4 regions of the Parafrankia sp. FMc2 genome follow, and region 2 is predicted to be linked to each of the others. Evidence: predicted binding sites of a transcription regulator. Region 2 holds the regulator's gene; each other region holds the start of a gene.

Region 1 (4,709 bases), on a different contig from region 2:
CCCCCGTCATCGACTCCTCGCTGGTCAGCAGGTCGTCGACGGAGCCGGAGACGACCACCCGGCCGCCGTGCTCGCCGGCGCCGGGACCGATGTCCACCACCCAGTCGGCGGCGCGGATCGTGTCCTCGTCGTGCTCCACCACGATCAGCGTGTTGCCGAGGTCCCGCAGCCGCAGAAGCGTCTGGATGAGGCGCCGGTTGTCGCGCTGGTGCAGGCCGATCGACGGCTCGTCCAGCACGTAGAGCACCCCGACCAGCCCCGAACCGATCTGGGTGGCGAGTCGGATCCGCTGCGCCTCCCCGCCGGCGAGGGTGCCGGCGGCCCGGTCCAGGGACAGGTAGTCCAGGCCGACGTCCAGCAGGAACGCCAGCCGGGCGTCGATCTCCTTGAGGACCCGGCCCGCGATGGTCTGCTCCCGCTCGCTGAGCTCGACGGTGCGCAGGAAGTCGGCACAGTCGCGGATGGACATGCCTGCGACCTCGGCGATCGAGCGGCCGGCCAGGGTGACCGCCAGCGACTCCGGCTTCAGCCGGGCCCCCCGGCAGGCCGCGCAGGGCACGTCACGCATGTAGCCCTCGTAGCGCTCCCGGCTGCTGTCCGACTCGGCCTCGGCGTGCCGGCGCCGCAGGAACGGCAGGACGCCCTCGAAGGAGGTGTAGTAGGAGCGCTTGCGGCCGTACCGGTTGGTGTAGCCGACGTGGATCTCGGTCTCCCCGCTGCCGTGCAGGATGGCCTTGCGGGCGCGCTCCGGCAGGCCCTCCCACGGGGTGTCCATCCGGAAGGTGAGGTCCTCCGACAGCGCCGTCAGCAGCCGCTGGAAGTACTCCTTGTTGTGCCCACCGGACCAGGGCTGGACGGCTCCGTCAGCGAGCGACAGGGTCGGGTCGGGCACGACGAGGTCGGGGTCGACCTCCTTGCGGGTGCCCAGCCCGGTGCACTCCTGGCAGGCGCCGAACGGCGAGTTGAACGAGAACGACCTGGGCTCCATCTCCTCGAAGGACAGGTCGTCGTACATGCAGGCCAGGTGCTCGGAGTACATCCGCTCCCGGTCGGGGTCAGCGGCGTCGCGGTCCACGAAGTCGAGCAGCACCAGGCCCTTGCCGAGCCGCAGCGCCGTCTCGATCGAGTCGGTGAGACGCCGCTTGGCCGACGCCTTCGCCGCGAGCCGGTCGACGACGACCTCGATCGTGTGCTTGCGCTGCTTCTCCAGCTTCGGGCGGTCGGTGAGAGCGACGACGGTGCCGTCCACCCGGACCCGCGCGAAACCGGATGTCTGCAGCTCGGCGAACAGGTCGACGTACTCGCCCTTGCGGCCGCGGACGACCGGAGCCAGGACCTGGAAGCGGGTGCCCTCGGGCAGCTCGAGGAGCCGGTCGACGATCTGCTGCGGAGTCTGCCGTGAGATCGGCCGGCCGCACTTCGGGCAGTGCGGGTGGCCGACCCGTGCGTACAGCAGGCGGAGGTAGTCGTAGACCTCGGTGATCGTGCCGACGGTCGACCGCGGGTTGCGCGACGTCGACTTCTGGTCGATCGACACCGCCGGCGACAGGCCCTCGATGAAGTCGACGTCGGGCTTGTCCATCTGGCCGAGGAACTGGCGCGCGTAGGCAGACAGTGACTCGACGTATCGACGCTGACCCTCGGCGAAGATCGTGTCGAAGGCCAGGCTGGACTTGCCCGAGCCCGACAGGCCCGTGAAGACCACGAGGCCGTCCCTGGGCAGGTCGAGATCGACATCACGCAGGTTGTGCTCGCGTGCTCCGCGCACGACAAGACGGTCGGCCATCGTCAGGTCCCTCGTCGTTCTCGGTCGGCTGCTGTCGTCGGCCGGTGCCGGTACCGGTGGGGTTCCGTCACCGCGGCCTGCGCGGCGACCCCGGCCGTCAGCCGGCCGCGAGCCAAACGCGCGTTCGAACACGGCCGACGCTACACGCCTCGGACGAACGGCTCGTAACAGCCGGGCCCCCGCTCCTGGACGGCAACAACGCAGCCCACATCCCTGCTGGGGGCCAGCCCTGGCGAGCGCAGCCCGCCTCGAATGCCCGGGACGCAGACACGCGCGGACACACGGTCGAGAATGGAGCAGCCGGGCGGGGCCCGCATACGCCCGGCCGCCCGAGGCGCCGGGGCGGCGGCCGTGACAGCCGTGACAGCCCGGGCGGCCCGCGCCCCCGACCGACCCTGCAGATCACGGCCCCGATCCGCCGGAACAGGCGACGCACAGACCGAGGAGAAGCGGAATGAACATCGGCGCCGGCTACACGGGCGACGTCACCGTCGGCGGGCCCGCGGACGTCCGCGAGCTACCGGACCTCACGATCACCAAGGTGGCGGTGGGCCCGTTCGACAACAACTGCTATCTCCTGCGCTGTGCGGCCACCGGCGAGCAGCTCCTCGTCGACGCGGCGAACGAGACGGGCACGCTGCTGCGCCTCGTCGGCGACGCCGGTCTGAGCACCGTGGTGACGACGCACCGGCACGGAGACCACATCCAGGCGCTGGAGGAGGTCGTGGCCGCGACCGGTGCGCGGACCGTCGCCCATCCGCTCGACGTTCCCGCCATCCCCGTTCCGACCACCGATCCGGTCGTGGACGGTGACGAGGTGCGGGTCGGCGAGGTCACACTGCGGGTCGTGCACATGGTCGGGCACACACCCGGATCGGTCGCCCTGCTGTATGGCCAGGACAGCAGCGCTCCGCACCTGTTCACCGGCGACTGCCTCTTCCCCGGTGGCCCCGGCAACACCTTCGGCGACGCGGCCGCCTTCACCACCCTCATGGACGACCTGGAGGCCAAGGTCTTCGGGCCGCTCCCGGACGGGACCTGGATCTACCCGGGCCACGGAAAGGACACGACTCTCGGCGCCGAGCGACCGCACCTGGCCGAATGGCGCGCCCGCGGCTGGTAGACCTCGGCAGACCGGGAACGACGGCAGCCTCGCGGGCCTCGCGGGCCTCGCGGGCCTCTCGGGCCTCGCCCGGCCCCGCCGGCCAGGTCCCCGGGGCCAGCGGGGTCAGCGGTCCGCGGTCGCCCACGACGACGCCGGAGGCGCCGAAGGGTCCGACCGGACTGCCGCCGGCGGCGTCGACCGCGGCAGTGGAACCTGGGAGCGGACGTCCGCTCCCAGCACGGCCGCGTCGATCCGGCCCAGGTCCCGACGCGCCTGGGACGGGACCGCGCACCACCGTGACCGCGTGGCCGGCTCCCGGTGCGGTTGGACCAGGCCGGCGACGAGACCGGCCAGGATGCGCCCGGCGCGCAGGGCGTCATGTCGCCGGCCGGCGACCAGCTTGCGCAGGGTGAGGACGATCAGCTGGCCGGCGTGGACGGCGAGCCAGCCCCGCCCCAGCGCGGCCCGATGGCGCCGTGCGTAGATCGCCGCGGAACGGCCGAGCTCGGCGTACATCAGGCCGGCCCGGCCGACCGTCCCCCCGCCCACATGGGAGACCTGGCACCGGTCGTCGGCCCAGTACACCCGACCACCGGCAGCGTGCAGCCGCGCGAACAGGTCGGTCTCCTCGTAGTACATCCAGTAGGACGGGTCGAATCCGCCCAGGCGGAGGAAGCTGGCCGTCCGGATGGCGAAGAAGGCGCCCACCGGGTAGCGGAGGTCCGGCCAGCGGGCGACGGCGGCCGCTTCGCCACGCACCGCCGTGAACGTGTTCGTGCGGACGTTCGGCAGGACCGCCGTTCCCCGTCCGGGCAGACCACGCTCGCCGCGCAGCGGGAATCCGACCGCGTCGGCGCCCTCCGGCACGGACGCCAGCAGGTCAGGCAGAGTCGCACAGGCCTCGGCCGACACCGTGATGTCGCTGTTGACGATGAGGATCCACTCGGGAACCGGTTCGCCCAGCGCCGGCTGCGCCTCACCGCTCGCCAGCGAGCCGCGCACGGCGATGTTCACCGCCGTGCCGTAGCCGACGTTCCCGTGCCCTTCGAACAGTCGGACCCCGGCGGGCAGGTCGTCGTGCACCGTGCCGGTCAGGTTCTCGACCAGCGACACCCGGGATTCGGAAATACCGGACAATGCCGCGAGAAGACAGGCCAACTGGGGCGACCCACCATAGGAGACAACCACTGCCAAAAAGGTGTGCATAGTCCGCCTTGGACGAAGAGGGAGGGATTCCGGGTGCTCGGACGATCCCGGCGGTGCCAAAACACTAACGTGCCCGTCGCGCTGTCACCCCCAGGACAATCGGCGCGTCGCCCAGTGATTAGTTCGTATAAATCATTGGACCGCTCACCGCCGGTACATGCCCGTCCCCGCACGTTACCTGTTCCCCCGGCGCCCGTTTCCGACCGGAATACAGAAGGGGCGGGCGGCCCCCCGGCCCGCCCGCCCCGTCATCCGGATGCTCAGTGGCGCTGGTCGCCGACGGGCGTCACATCGCTCTCCCGGCGCTCGCCGTCAGTCGGGCCGGGCTCGCCCTGCGGGGAACCCGTTCCGACGGCGGCCGTTCCAGCCACCGGGCCGGCTCCAGCCACGGCGGCCGTTCCGGTGGCGGTCGCCGATCCGGCTGCCGGTCCGCCGGGGCCGCTGTCACCGTCGCCCTCCGCGGGCGGCGCCGTCACCAGCGACCACACGATCGAACCGGTCAGGACCACCGCGATAACGATCAGGGACAGCCAGATCGGCATGTGCCAGACATCGGTGAGCAGCATCTTGACGCCGATGAACGCGAGGATGACGGCCAGACCGGTGGCAAGG
Region 2 (4,709 bases):
GCTCGTCCTGCACGTGGTGGACGGTGCGGCACCGGACCCGATGGGTCAGATCAACGCGGTCCGCGAAGTCCTCGCCGAGATCGATGCGGCCGGGGTGCCGGAGCTCATCGTGGTCAACAAGGTCGACGCGGTCGATCCGACCACGCTCGCGGTGCTGCGCCAGGCGGTGCCGGACGCCGTCTTCGTGTCGGCGCGCTCCGGGGCGGGCCTGGCGGACCTGGTCGAGGCGCTCTCGGCGCGGATCCCGCACCCGGAGGTCGAGATGTCGTTGCTGGTGCCCTACACCCGCGGCGACCTCGTCTCCCGCATCCACCGGGACGGCGAGGTGCTGAGTATCGAGCACACCGGCACGGGCACGGAGGTGGCCGCGCGAGTGCCGGTGGACCTGGCTGCCGAACTGGAGCCTTTCCGCGCCGAGGTACATGCCGTGGCCGGCTGACCGACCCCGGTAGCCCGGTGGCCGAGTGGCCTCGGCTGGCGGACTGCCCTTGGCTGGTGGAGTGCCCCTGGCTGGCGGAGTGCCCTCAGTCGCGGAGCCTGCGCCGCCCCGGGCATCCTCGCTCTCGCGAAGGTGCCCGGGCTGCGGCCCGGGGAGCCGTGCCGAACCGGGCGTAGCGGGCCCGGGAGGCCACTCAGGGGCACGGCCGGGGGTCCCGGCTCTCCGGGGGCCGCCCCCGCCCCGGGTGACTCAGACCCGGCGCATCACGGCGACGATCCGGCCCAGAATCGTCGCGTCCTCGGCCGGGATGTCAGAGAAGGCCGGGTTCTCCGGCGCCAGCCACACGCGGCCGTCGCGCTGCCGGAAGCGCTTGACGGTCGCCTCGCCGTCGATCATCGCGGCGACGATCTCGCCGTTGTCCGCCACCGGCTGCTGCCGCACGACGACGTAGTCGCCGTCGCAGATCGCGGCGTTGATCATCGACTGGCCCACCACCCTGAGCAGGAACAGCGTGCCCTCCCCGACGATCTCCTTCGGGAGCGGGAAGACGTCCTCGATGGCCTGCTCGGCAAGGATGGGCCCGCCGGCGGCGATTCGCCCCACCAGGGGGACGTAGGTCGGCGTGCCCCCCTCCACCGCCACGGCCCCGGTCTCCCCGCCGGGCCGGCCGGCGATGGCTGCGCGGGCTCGGGCGCCTGTCTTCTGCCCGCCGATCGGCAGCACCTCCATGGCCCGCGGGCGGTTCGGGTCGCGCCGCAGATAGCCCTTCTCCTGGAGCACCTTGAGCTGGTGCGCGACGCTGCTGGTGCTGGTCAGACCAACAGCCTCGCCGATCTCCCGGACGCTCGGGGGGTATCCGCGCCGCTCCACCGCGGTCCGGATAACCTCGAGAACCTTCTTCTGTCGCTGTGTGAGGCCCGAGGCGTCCGCGGGGCCGTCGGGAAGATCCCGGACGTTGCCGCGGGCTTCGCCTCGGCGGGTACCCCGTCCCTGGCTGGTCATCGCCTACCGCTCTCCCTGTCGATGCTTCCCCGCCGCGGGCCACCCCGACGGCGGTTTCTCCCTGGCCGGGTGGTCGGTGCCCCCGGCTCGTTGCGAGCCACCCGGTCGATCTCTCGTTTTGTCCTATTAGTAACTTCTGACCGGTTCGGCGTGGTTCTTTCGTGCCCGGTTCATCTCGCACGATCGTCCACAACTGATCGTCCTTGACGGTAGTCGGACGGTCGCCGAATCTCAAACGTCTGTTCGAGCGTGTCGGGGGAAGTGTGCGTGGCGGCCGTGTAAGAATCGCTCAGGCGTTCGATCGAACGTATGTTCGAGCCTGGGAGGTTGGCGTGGCCGACGGCAAGCGTGTGACCAGTGGCAGGGTGCCGGTCGGGTCGGGGTTTCGGAGATCCCGCGATCGCATGGCACGTCAGACCGCAGGTACGGGCGGCGCCGTCGCGACGGGGCGGGGAGTGCGCGGGTGCCGGGGCGCCGCGGTCGGCGGTGTCGCCGTCCGGGGCCGTGCGGTGCGGGGGATGGCGGCGCGTGGTGCCGACCGACGGCGCGCCAGCGGTGCGCGTCGCCAGCAGTGTCCCGGCCGTGGTCCTTCCGATGTGGCGGCAGTGACCGGCGGCGGCTCGGTGGGCGGCGCTGTCGACGCGGCCCGGAAGCCGCCGGCGTTGCCCGGGCAGCGGGAGGCCGCGGGGGCGCGGGTCATCGAGATGCCCGGGCTGGCCTGGCGGGCACTGGCCGTCGGGCATCCGGTGCGGGGGGCTGATCGGCGTCCTGTGCCGGGCGCGCCGGAGCGCCTCCCGGAGCTCTCGGAACAGTCCGGCCCACTGGCGGGCTGGGAGTACGCGAGCGGCCAGGAGGCCGACGAGGGCTACGGCGAACACCTCGGCAGATCTGCCCGGTGGCAGCACGAGGAGTGGTCGGGCTGGGAGGCGGCGGCCGACGAGGCGGGGCCGCTCGTTCCCCCGTGCCCGGCACGGCGCGGCGGGCAGCGATCCGCATCTGGACCGGGCGGGCGACTGCGGGGTCACGCCGGCCCGCGTGCACGGCCCCGACCGCGGCCGAGGCGCCGGTCGCAGCCACCACTGCGGCTGACCAGGCGGGGGCGGGTTGTCCTCGGGCTCCTGGCGAGCATGGTCCTCGGCGTGGCCTTCTCCGCGGTGCTGGTCACCTCGTCGCAGGCCTTCACCGGCACGCCGGTGGCCTACGAGACCCACCGGGTCCTGCCCGGGGAGACGCTCTGGGAGATCGCGCGCGGGATCGACCCCGATGCCGACACCCGCGAGGTCGTGGGTCAGCTCATGGCGCTGAACGGCCTTCCGACCGCGGCGCTCCTGCCGGGCCAGCGGCTTCGGCTGCCCTGAGCGCGCGCCTCGCCGCTGGCTGTGCCCGCCTGGGTCCTGGCTCGTGGATTCTGGACACGCCGATGGGGGCGGTGTCGGAACTGTCTGGGGTGTGCGCTACGGTTGACCACAACATCTTGTAGTTACAAAGCGGTAAGTCATCCACAGGTTGTGCACCGGTATCCACAGGTCCCTGAGCGGGCCCCCGTTGTCGGGCGGCTCGTCGAGGGCGGCGGCGACCAGCCGGAGGTGCTCCGCGCGCGGCCGTGCAGGTCCGCCGGAGTAGGAGAGGAACGAGCTGTGCGGTGTCCCTTCTGCAGGCATTCCGACAGCCGCGTCGTGGACAGCAGGGAGGCCGAGGAGGGCGCCGCCATCCGGCGGCGGAGATCGTGCTCGGCGTGTGGCCGCCGGTTCACCACGATGGAGGAGGCCTCATTGCGGGTGCGCAAGCGTAGCGGTGCCACCGAGCCGTTCAGTCGGGCGAAGGTGATCGTCGGCGTGCGTAAGGCCTGCCAGGGGCGGCCCGTCCGGTCGGACGACCTCGCTCTGCTCGCCGAACGGGTCGAGGAGACAGTGCGTGCCTCCGGCTCCGCCGAGGTGGCCGCGGAGGATGTCGGTCGGGCGATCCTGGGCCCGCTCCGGGAGCTCGACGAGGTCGCCTACCTGCGGTTCGCCTCCGTCTACCTGGCCTTCGAGTCGCTTGGCGACTTCGAGGATGCGATCGCGGCGCTGCGTGCTGACGCGAGCCAGGCGCCAGGCCCCCGCGGAGAGCGCCCCGCGGCGGCTGCCCTGAGCACCGCCGCGGCGGCCGACCAGAACACCGCGGTGCCCGCCGGCCGGCCGCGCCTGCCGACGGCGTCCGCCCTCCAGGCGGCCTCCGGCCCCTGAACCGTCACCGCCAGCCGTCGCTGGCACCGACCCGGCGTCGGTGCCAGCGACGGCTGGCGGTGAGAACCCGGCTGCCGGGGCCAGACCTGGGCCTGGGCCCGGCAGCGGCGCGTGGTGACTCGCAGATGAGGGCGGCCCGCCGCGCGCATCGGTTCCGCGAACCCGAGCCGATGACTGACCGAGGCTCGCGCGGGCTGGCTTTCCATGGCCAGCGCGTAGCAGCCCGTGGGCCCGCTCCCGCCAGGTGGTCGGGGTCCCTGTGCCTCTCCGGCGGCGAGGTGGATCCGTGACGCTCCACCGGCCAGGGAGCAACCCACGGCGGGCGTATCACTGACGTCATACCCGCCCCGCCGTGTCCCCGCGTCACCACGACCACGTCCGCCAGTTACTGCCACAGATCCCACGAGTGCATCCAGCCGATCGGCGACCAGGCTGATCCGGCTGTTCCGCTGTGCCTTCCTGCCCGTTCGGAGCGGATCCGACCGCGCCCGGACGGGGCAGGTAGGCACCGCGGCCACTGTTGAACCTGTTCGAGAGCGAAGACGAGGAGTGCCATGACCGAGACCCGCGGCAAGGGGAGCAGGTCGGCTGCGAAGGTGGCCGGGCTGAAGATCCGGCGGGTTCGCACCACGCCGGGCGTCCACCCCTACGACGAGGTCGAGTGGGAGTCCCGGGACGTCGTCATGACGAACTGGCGGGACGGTTCGGTCAACTTCGAGCAGCGCGGGGTCGAGTTCCCGGTCGCCTGGTCGGTCAACGCGTCCAACATCGTGGCCAGCAAGTACTTCCGCGGCGCGGTCGGCACGCCCGAGCGGGAGTCGTCGCTGCGCCAGCTCATCGACCGGGTCGTGCACCGCTACGGCATGGCTGGCCGCGAGCACGGGTACTTCGTGTCGGAGAACGACGCGGAGATCTTCGAGCACGAGCTGACCTGGATGCTGCTGCACCAGGTCTTCAGCTTCAACTCCCCGGTCTGGTTCAACGTGGGGACCCCGGCGCCGCAGCAGGTCTCGGCCTGTTTCATCCTTGCGGTCGACGACACG
Region 3 (4,709 bases), on a different contig from region 2:
GAGACAGCTTCTCCACCGCCCCCGCTTCGGTCGTCGCGGCTGTCCCCACCGGACCGCCCGGACAGCGTCCGCTCCAGCTCGGACCATGCCAGCGGCGGATTCCACCAGCTCACGTCGTGTCGCTCCGCATCTCCACCGGCTCCCGGCGGCCTGCCACGCCCTGACCACGTCTCGGATGCGGCGGCTCTCTGGTGCCGCCGCGCCCCGGCATCAACAACCCTGGTCAACGGCCATCAGTCATAGGTGGCCTCCAACCACCAGCGCCCGATCTCCACGAAGAGCAGGGAGGCCGTTCCATCCGCCGCCACCATCTGGAAGCGCGCCCGCCGCCGGCCGGACGGGTCCCACCAGCGCTCGTCCACTGGCCACGGCCCCGCCCATCCCGTGATCCGGGTGGGCGCGGCCCCACCGACCGACAGCCAGGCCGGGACGGCGGTCACCGCACAGCGCCCGCTGACTCCCACCGGCTCCCCGCTCTCGTCGAGGACGAGTACGGGCAGCGGCTCGTCATGCATCGTGGCCGGCGCGGGCGCGGGAACCGCTCCCGGCCAGGGCAGCGCCTCCTCCGGGCCGGCCCCGCGGCGGCCCCGCGCGTCCGGGGCTCCCCCGGCCACCCGGGGCGAGGCCGGCCCGGTGACCTCGACCGGTTCCCGAGGCTCCCCCCAGGGCACCAGTCGCACCCGACGGCCCGGGTCGCGCCCGCCCTCGACCACAGGGGTGGTGACCGCGTCCGGACCGAGCAGCCCCTGGATGCGGGTCAGGGCACGATCCACCCGGCCGGACGCGGCCCCGGGCTCACCCCAGAGCTCGAGCTGACGGCCATCCCCGGGTAGGAGACCCTCCGGGGTGAGCCGCACGAGCACCAGCCCGGAGGTCGGCCGATCGCCCCGGGTGGTGGCCGTCGCGGGCGGGCCCGGATCCCGTGCGGTGCCGTTCAACCAGCCGTCGAGCTGCCAGCGAATCCTGTCGGTGATGCCGGTGACGGACAGGGGCCCGTCGTGCCGCCAGACCCGCCGCCGCCGCTCCCCGTGCTCCGTCTCCGCCTCGATCACGATCCGGGTGCAGGCAAGACCCCGCTCGCGCAGCTGCTCGTGGGTCTGCTCGGCCAATTGGCGGGCGGCGAAGGCTGCCTGCTCCACCTGCTCCGCCGGCGGATCAAACTCCAGGGCCGTGCTCAGGTCGACGGGGTCGGCCACCACGGCGAGCCGGCCCGGCACGACACCGGCCTCGACGGCGGCCAGCATCCCCAGCGACCGCACACCCACCAGACCGCACCAGGAACCCGCCTGGGACGGCGCGGCCAACAGCGTCAGCAGCAGCGAGGAGGAACCGCTGACGCCGACTGTCGTACCCCGGCGCAGACCGCCTGACGGCAGGACCCGCGCCAGCGCCGGCAGCGCGGGAAGAATCCGCTCACCGCCTCTTCCCGCCCGCTCCGCCGGAAGAGCCGCGATCTGCTGGAGGGCGCTCAGCGCCACGTCCACACCTCGGCAGGGGCGGCCTGGGACAGCGAGGGCTGGGAGGGGACGCCGAGCGCCGCCTCGACGATCCCGAGGAAGAGCTCCACCTCACGAACAAGATCATCGGCGTCTCTGGTCGTCACGACGGGAAGCCCTGCCTCGGCAGCCGCCCGCCGGCCGGCACCCGCGGCGAAGAAGGCCGCCCACTCCTGCAGCTCCGGAGCCACCACCGCAAGCAGCTGCCAGGCGCTCGCCGGGCGGCCCCGGTGGCCGGGGCGGGGCTGGGCACGGTCGGCGAGGACAGCGGCAGCGGCACGCAACGCGGCAAGGTGCGCCAGCGCGTAGCGCTCACCCGCCGGGCGGGTGAGCGCAGCTTCGGCCAGCCCTCGCCGGGCTGAGGACAACAGCTCGTCCCGCGAGCGCCGCGGCAGCCCGGCGGCGGGAAGCATGGTCCGGCCCGCGGGCCGGCCCGGCACCTGCCCACGAGTGGCGGGCGTGCTCGGCCGGGGAGCCTGCGCGGGGCCGGCCGGGGCCGGTCGACCGGCCCCGTCATGCCGACCCGCGACGGTGCCGTGGCCGGACATGCCCCGATCTTCGTGCTGGCCGCCGACCGCCGCGTTCCTCTCGACGACGTTCCCCCCGACCACGCTCTTCCGAACCGCGCCCACTGGGATCACCTCTCCGGTGCCGACCTGCCCCGGAACCGGATCACCCGGCTCCGCCCTTCAACGAACTCGCCCTTCAACGAGCTGGACCTTTATCGAACGCATGTTCGAAGATAATGGTGGGCCAACGGACCGTCAACCACCGGCTGCCGCACCATCGGGCCGCCGGCTCACCGCCGGAAGGCGGCAGGATCACGCCGAGCGGCAGGATCGCTGGTGCAGCGCCGAAGACCGGCGCCAGCCCGGGTGAGAGGGGTCGTCCATGTTCGTCACCTTCGACCTCTGGCATGTCCCGCGGCGGCGGGCCGCGCAGGCCGCGGCCCGCATGGCGCTCGACCGCCCTGCGCTGCGCCGGACGTCCGGGCTCGCCTTCAGCAGGCTGCTCGGGACGGGCAGCGGCCAGCGCTTCACTCCCCTCGACGCCGACCCGTCGCGGTGGGCGCTGCTGGCGGTCTGGGACACCCCCGCCGCGGCGCGGGAGTTCGAGCGTTCGTCGGCGATCCGTGCCTGGGCCCGCATCGCCGACGAACGCTGGCAGGTCGATCTCCGCCCGCTGACCTCGCGCGGGCTGTGGGCGGGCCGTGCACCGTTCGACGTGCCACCCGGAACGTCCGGCACCGGCACGTACCGCCAGCCGGCGAAGGAGCGCGCGGACCACGACGAGGCGGCAGTGGTGGTTGTCACCCGGGCGCGGCTGACAGCGCGGCGGGCCGTGGCCTTCTGGCGCGCGGTCCCGCCGGTGGCGGCGGAGCTGCACGGCGCCGGCGGGCTGCTGTTCGCCGCCGGCATCGGCGAGGCCCCGATCGGCTTCCAGGGCACCTTCAGCGTGTGGCGGGACGCCGCCGCCCTGCGTGCGTTCGCCTACCAGGGGCAGGCTCATGCGGCAGTGGTCCGGCGCACCCCCCGCGCGGGCTGGTACGCCGAGGAGCTGTTCGCCCGCTTCGCCGTGCTCGACTCACGGGGGACGGTCCGCGGCGCGGACCCCTGTGGGCCATGCCCGGCGGAGCGCCGGGGCCGGTACCGGTGACACCCGCCAGACCCGGGTACAGACCTCGTGGCCAGGCCGACAGCGGCGGTGCCAGGCCTGATGCCAGGCCGCAATAGCACTGTTCGCCAGACCGGTCCCAGCCAACAGGCAGCGGGCGTCCGCAGCGCGTTATCGTCGGATGGCCCGGGTGCGACAGGAGGCGAGAACTCGTGAACGACGTCCGGATCGTGCGGTGGTCGCCGGCCCGGATGCGGGCCCGGCTGGATGACGTCATCGCCGTCTACAAAGCCGCGTTCCTCGACCTGCACGAGGAGGACCCGGTGCGGGCGGCACGGGACCGCGCCCTCCACGCACAGCGCCACTTCGACCGCCGTGACCTGCACGCCGTGGTCGCGGTGACGGCGGAGGAGGAGGAGGAGGAGGAGGTCGTCGGCATGACCTACGGCCTGCCCGGCAAGGTGGGCCAGTGGTGGCACGACGTCGTCGCCGGCGCGCTGCCACCCCAGGACGCGGTCCACTGGCTCACCGACTGCATGGAAGTGGTCGAGCTGCACGTGCTGCCCGGATACCAGGGCCGTGGGATCGGCCGCGAGCTGCTGCGCGAGCTGCTGCGGGACGTCCCGCAGCGGACGGCGGCGCTGTCGGCGCTGGAGCTGCCCGGCAGTCGCGCCCGCCGGCTGTACACCAGCGAGGGCTTCGTGCCACTGCTGTCGCACTTCCGGTTCCCCGGGAGCTTCACCGAGTACGCGGTGCTCGCCAAGGAGCTGCCCGGACCTGCACCGTCCGACCCGTGCCGGAGCACGGAGACCGGGCAGCAGCCTGCCCAGGTTCCTTGACCTCCTCCCCCGCTCCCGGCTCCTCCGTTCCCGACTCCCCCGTTCCCGACCCGTCCCACGCGGCCTCGTCGGGCCCAGCCTCCTTCCGTCCCGGCCTCCTCCGCGTCGGGCGCGGGCCCTTTCCGTCGCGGATGCGGATCGGCGTCGTGCCGTGGGTCGCGGCCGCGGTGACCATCGGGCTCCAGATCGGCTACCCGCTGACGTCCGGAGACCAGCGGGCTGCCGTCACGGTGTTCTCGGTCGTGGCCTTCTTCACCGCGTCGGTCAGCGCGACGGCCCTCAGCCACGGCCCGGCCCGAGCCGCCGCCGCGGCGGCCGCGGCGGGCGGCATCGGGCTGCTCGCCGAATCGGTGGGAGTCCACAGCGGCTGGCCGTTCGGTGACTACTCGTACGGGACCGCGCTGGGCCCGAAGCTCGCCGGTGTGCCGGTGGTGGTCCCCCTCGCCTGGACGATGATGGGCCTGCCCGCGCTGATGCTCGGCCGCCGCTGCGCAGCCCGCCTCGACGGCACCGGGCGTCCGGCAGCAGCACGTCCGACAGCACGGCAGGCGACAACACGGCGGGCGGTGACGGCGCGGCAGGCGGCGGTGACGGCGCTGGCCGGCGGCGCCACGCTGACCGCCTGGGACCTCTTCCTCGACCCCCAGATGGTCGCGGAGGACTACTGGTCGTGGCAGTCGGGCGGCGGTCCCGCCCTCAACGGCATTCCGGTGAGCAACGCGGCGGGGTGGCTGCTCGTGGGCATCGTGGTCACCGGAGC
Region 4 (4,709 bases), on a different contig from region 2:
CTGACCGGAAAGCCAGGTCGTCCGGTTCGCGATCACCTGGACGTCGGAGTCGAACCCGAGGCTGGCGATCCCCAGGAACGGCACTCCGTTCGCCTCCGGCAGGTCCACCCGGCGCTCCACCGCGGCAACAAGCGCCGTCGCGGCGAGCGCCGGATCGCGCGGAATCCCGAGGCCGCGCGCGAAGTCGTTGCCCCGCCCGCCGGGCAGGATCGCGAGCACACCCCCCGCCCGGGCGACGGCGCCCGCGACCCGGCCGGCGAGGCCGTCGCCGCCGAGCGCGACCGTCACCCGGCCGCCGGCCACGGCCGCGCGGGCGAGCTCGTCGGCGTGTTCGAGGCTTTGTGTGGTCTCCACGGTGACGTCGTCGGCCCAGCGCGCCAGCGCGGCTCGGACGTCGTCGAGCACCTTGGCCGCCCGCCCACCGCCCGCCTTCGGGTTCACCACGATGGTCAGCCGGGAGCGGTCGACCGCGGCGTCTGCCACCGCAGGCGCGGCCGACGCCGGCACGGCGCCGGTGGCAGAGGCCTGGCCACCGCGGGGCGCCTGCGCGACCCCGATCACCTCGGGCACGTCATCCACGCCGGCCATCTGCCCCTCCCGCACCACCAGTGAGTCGATCAACGCACAGCCTACGACCGACTCGCCCGCTCACGGGGATCCGTCACATCCGGCCGGTCCCGCCGGCCCGGCCCGGCCCGGCTCGGCCCGACGAACGGCGAACGGCGAACGGCGAACGGTCAGCGCTCTAGGCCCTGGTCGCTCCGGGGGTGCCGGCCTCGACGACCCAGGTCTCGTCGGTGGACGTCGGGGCGTCCCGCCGCTCGATGGTCTCGACGACGCGCATGTCCGAGCGCCACTCGTCGTCGCTCACCGTGATCCGGGTGTAGCCCCGCCGGTCCCCGCGGAAGTAGCGCACGTGCGGGTTGAGCCGCGCGTTGTTCTCCCGGACGAAGTCCTCGCTGATCAGGAAGAACCCCGAGCTGACCGAGGTGCAGACGAACTCGGTCGCGATCACCGGCGTCTCCGGCCGGTCGAAGTCGACCCGCAGGTCGTTCACCCACGCGCAGTGGATGTCCCCCGCGAGCACCACCGGGTTCGCGACCCGGCTGTCACGCACCGCCGAGAGGATCCGCGTGCGGTACGGGAGGTAGCCGTCGGCCTGGTCCAGGTTGGTGAGCGTCTCGCTGCCGTTCAGCTGGCCGTGCAGCTGGGCCATCATCGTCTGCTGGGCGATCACGTTCCAGCGCGAGCGGGACGTCCGCAGCCCGTCGACGAGCCACGCTTCCTGGGCCGCACCGGACATCGTCCCGCCGGAGTTGTCCCGGCCCTGCCGGACGGCGCCGATGCCGTCCGCGGGCGAGCCGGGCAGCGGCGTCCGGTACTGGCGGGTGTCCATGACGTTGAGGGTCAGCAGGTCGCCGAACGTCAGGCGGCGGTAGATGCGCAGGTCCGGCGACCCCGGGTCGAGCTCGGCCCGGATCGGCATGTGCTCGTAGTACGCCTGGTAGGCCGCCGCCCGCTGCCGGGCGAAGGTCGCCTCGTCCTGGCGGCGGTCACCGGTGTCGCCGGCCTCGTCCACCAGACCGGCGTAGTTGTTCTCGGTCTCGTGGTCGTCCCAGGTCACGACCCAGGGCGCGGCGAGGTGGGCCGCCTGCAGCGCGGGGTCGGACTTGTACTGCCCGTACCGGTTCCGGTAGTCGGCAAGGGTCTGGAGCTGGTCGAGACCGGGGGTCTCGGGGGTGGTGTGACGGCGGTCCGGGTAGGCGCTTTCCGGGTCGTACTCGTAGATGTAGTCCCCCACGTGGAGAACGAAGTCCGGGCGGTCGCCGGCAATGGCGTCGAAGGCCGGCCAGTAGCCGTTCTGGAAGTCCTGGCAGCTGGCGAGCGCGAACGAGAGCCGCCCGCCGGCGGCCCCGGGAGCGGCCGCGGTCCGGGTCCACCCGACCGGGCTCAGGACGTCCCCCGCCCGGAACCGGTAGAAGTAGTCCCGCCCGGACTCCAGGCCGCGGACGTCCACGTGCACCGAGTGCGCGAACGAGGCGGTGGCGAGCTGGGTGCCGCCGCGGACCACGTCGGAGAACCGCTCGTCCCGGGCGACCTGCCAGTCGACCTCGACATCACGCAGCGGCATGCCGCCGCCGGACGTCGGCTCGGGCGCCAGCCGGGTCCACAGGATCACCCCGTCGGGCAGCGGGTCACCGCTGGCGACCCCGAGGGAGAACACCCCGTCCCGGATCCCGGGAATCGGGGTGGGCGCGCGCATCGTCGGCGCAGGGGTCGGCGCCGACCCGGACCCGCCCCCGCATCCTCCGACCGCGGCAGCCACGAGGGCGCCGACGCCACCTGCCAGAACCGCTCGCCGGCCCGGTCGCGCGACCGCGAACAAACCCTCGTCCCGCATCACCGGCTGATGACACCACAGTGGGATGAACGGCGGACGACCAACCGCCAACCGGACCGACCAGGCCGTCCTCCCAGGCGTTGACAGTGCCGTTCCCGAGGGCCGTCAAGGGCGTGCGGTGCTCCGCGTGGCCTCACACGCGCACGCCGGCCGAGCATCGCAGACGCCGCCTAGCATCGAACATGAGTTCGAGATCAATAGCGGTCGTTCCCGCCCCTGCCCCGGACGGAGTACTCCGTGCCCCACATCGACAGCCAGTCCCACGCCCAGGGCGGTCACCTGGTGGTGGATCCGATGGACCTGTTCACGGACCAGCTGAACGCCCGCCTCGCCGCGGTGGGCGACACCGCCCGACAGGTCGCGGCCAGCCAGGCCCGAATGCTGCGTGCCCTCGCCGAAGCCGCCGCCCTGCAGGCGCCTCGGGAAGGCGACCCGGCCGGGATCTTCTCCGACTACGCCCCGGAGGAGGTCGCGACCATCCTCGCCGTGTCCGGTAGCTCCGCCCGGAACCAGATGCACTTCGCCAAAACCGTGGCACGGCGTCTCCCGCGTGCGTTGGACGCCTTGGAAGCCGGCGAGATCGACCTGCCCCGGCTCCACACCCTCGAACATTCCATCAGCCCGCTCGACGACGACACCGCCGCCGCGTTCGAGGCATGGATGCTGGAGCGGGGTCGACGCAGACACCGCGCCGCCTACGCCGCCGCGGCGCGCTGCGCCGTCCTGCGGCTGGATCCCGCCGGCGCTGAACGCCGCGCGGAGGAACGGAAGAAGGAACGCGGGGTGTGGATCGAGCCGGAGGACGACGCGGTCAGCACCCTCGCCGCGCGGCTACCCTCCGACCAGGCAGAAGCCTGCTACCGGCGGATCTGCGCCCTCGCCGAGGGCATCGCCCGCGACCGCGCCGACGATGACAGTCGCACCCTCGACCAGATCCGCGCGGATGTTCTGGTCGACATCGTGATGGGCCGCGCCGAGCATGCCACGCCGATCGGCTGCGATATCCAGGTTGTCGTACCCGTCACGACGCTACTCGGCCTCGGCCAGGAGCCGGGCGAGCTTGCCGGCTACGGCCCGCTGCCCGCCGCGGTCGCGCGAGAGATCGCGATGCGGCCAGGATCAACCTGGCGGCGGCTGCTCACCGACCCCCAGGGAGCGCTGCTCGAAGTCGCCGACCGACGGCTCCCCAGCCCGGCGCAGGTGCGACATGTGCGGGCCCGGAACCGGCAGTGCACCCATCCGACCTGCACCCGCCCCGCGGTACGCACCGAAACCGACCACACCGTCCCCTACGCCGACGGCGGGCCCACTCTGACCACGAATCTTGGCCCCTGCTGCAAGCGACATCATCGGATGCGGCACCAGCCGGGCCGGCTGTGGAAGGTCCGCCAGCCCCGCCCCGGCGTGTTCGAGTGGACCGCACCATCCGGCGCCACCACCGTCACCTACCCGCACAACTACCTCACCGGCGAGGAACAGCTCCCCGCGACCGACTGGGGCATGTCCCAGTAACGAGCAGGCGGCGACGAGCGGCGCGGTGGTGGGATCGCGAGCTTCGGCGAGACGGACCCGGCGCCACCGAGGGATATGGCCCACTCGTCTAGGATTTCGCGGGTCCGCCGCCGAACCGGAAGAACCAGGATGCCTCGCGACCGTCTCCGGGACCTGATCGCCGCGCAGCTGGTGCACAGCGACCTGCCCATCCGGGTCAGCGACCTGATCCTGGCCGCCCTCGAGGCGCCCGCAGTGGGCCGGCAGGGAGCAGGTGACGCCAACCCGGGTGACGCCAGCCCGGGTGACGACCTGGACGCCGGCCGCGGCACCGAGCGGCTCACCTCCGAAGCGGCGGTGTACCTGCGGGCGGTCAGTGTCGAGGGGTTCCGTGGCATCGGCCCGTGGGTGACCCTGCGGCTCCGCCCCGGCCCGGGGCTCACGCTCGTCACCGGGCGCAACGGTTCGGGCAAGTCCAGCTTCGCGGAGGCAGCCGAGATCGCGCTGACCGGCGAGGGCCGCCGCTGGTCCCAGCGGGCGGCGGTGTGGCGCGGCGGCTGGCGCAACCTGCACAGCGGCGGGACGGTCCGTATCGAGATCACCTGCACGGTCGAGGGGATCGCCGGTCCGGTCACCGTCACCCGCAGCTGGCAGGACGGCGACGGCCTGGCCGAAGGTCACGGTGCGGCGGCCACGGCGGGCGGCGGTCAGCTGTCGACGTCGGGCTGGGAGGCGGCGTTCTCCACCCACCGGCCGTTTCTGTCCTACGCGGAGCTGAGTGACCTGCTCGGCGGCCGGCCAAGTGCCATGTTCGACG

What was found. Region 2 encodes LexA, which represses DNA repair genes until DNA is damaged. Its sites were predicted from a motif close to CGAACNNNNGTTCG; they were not measured.
Region 1: the regulator LexA is predicted to act here: its motif matches at 1,900-1,913, upstream of uvrA (excinuclease ABC subunit UvrA).
Region 3: the regulator LexA is predicted to act here: its motif matches at 2,222-2,235, upstream of AB1460_RS17285 (SAV_6107 family HEPN domain-containing protein).
Region 4: the regulator LexA is predicted to act here: its motif matches at 2,579-2,592, upstream of AB1460_RS28730 (HNH endonuclease signature motif containing protein).

What each region holds. Positions count from the first base shown of each region.
Region 1 is NZ_JBFLUG010000007.1:90,042-94,750, forward strand. It holds gene uvrA (excinuclease ABC subunit UvrA) at 1-1,786, opposite strand, end outside; gene AB1460_RS04690 (MBL fold metallo-hydrolase) at 2,241-2,909, shown strand; gene AB1460_RS04695 (glycosyltransferase family 2 protein) at 3,015-4,097, opposite strand; gene AB1460_RS04700 (TerC family protein) at 4,358-4,709, opposite strand, start outside.
Region 2 is NZ_JBFLUG010000024.1:40,557-45,265, forward strand. It holds gene hflX (GTPase HflX) at 1-439, shown strand, start outside; gene lexA (transcriptional repressor LexA) at 689-1,441, opposite strand; gene AB1460_RS11435 (LysM peptidoglycan-binding domain-containing protein) at 2,047-2,799, shown strand; gene nrdR (transcriptional regulator NrdR) at 3,079-3,666, shown strand; gene AB1460_RS11445 (vitamin B12-dependent ribonucleotide reductase) at 4,221-4,709, shown strand, end outside.
Region 3 is NZ_JBFLUG010000045.1:46-4,754, forward strand. It holds gene AB1460_RS17280 (DNA polymerase Y family protein) at 234-1,478, opposite strand; gene AB1460_RS17285 (SAV_6107 family HEPN domain-containing protein) at 1,469-2,128, opposite strand; gene AB1460_RS17290 (spheroidene monooxygenase) at 2,388-3,152, shown strand; gene AB1460_RS17295 (GNAT family N-acetyltransferase) at 3,323-3,949, shown strand; gene AB1460_RS17300 (carotenoid biosynthesis protein) at 4,096-4,709, shown strand, end outside.
Region 4 is NZ_JBFLUG010000126.1:7,856-12,564, reverse strand. It holds gene AB1460_RS28740 (diacylglycerol/lipid kinase family protein) at 1-621, opposite strand, end outside; gene AB1460_RS28735 (alkaline phosphatase D family protein) at 746-2,401, opposite strand; gene AB1460_RS28730 (HNH endonuclease signature motif containing protein) at 2,639-3,913, shown strand; gene AB1460_RS28725 (AAA family ATPase) at 4,043-4,709, shown strand, end outside.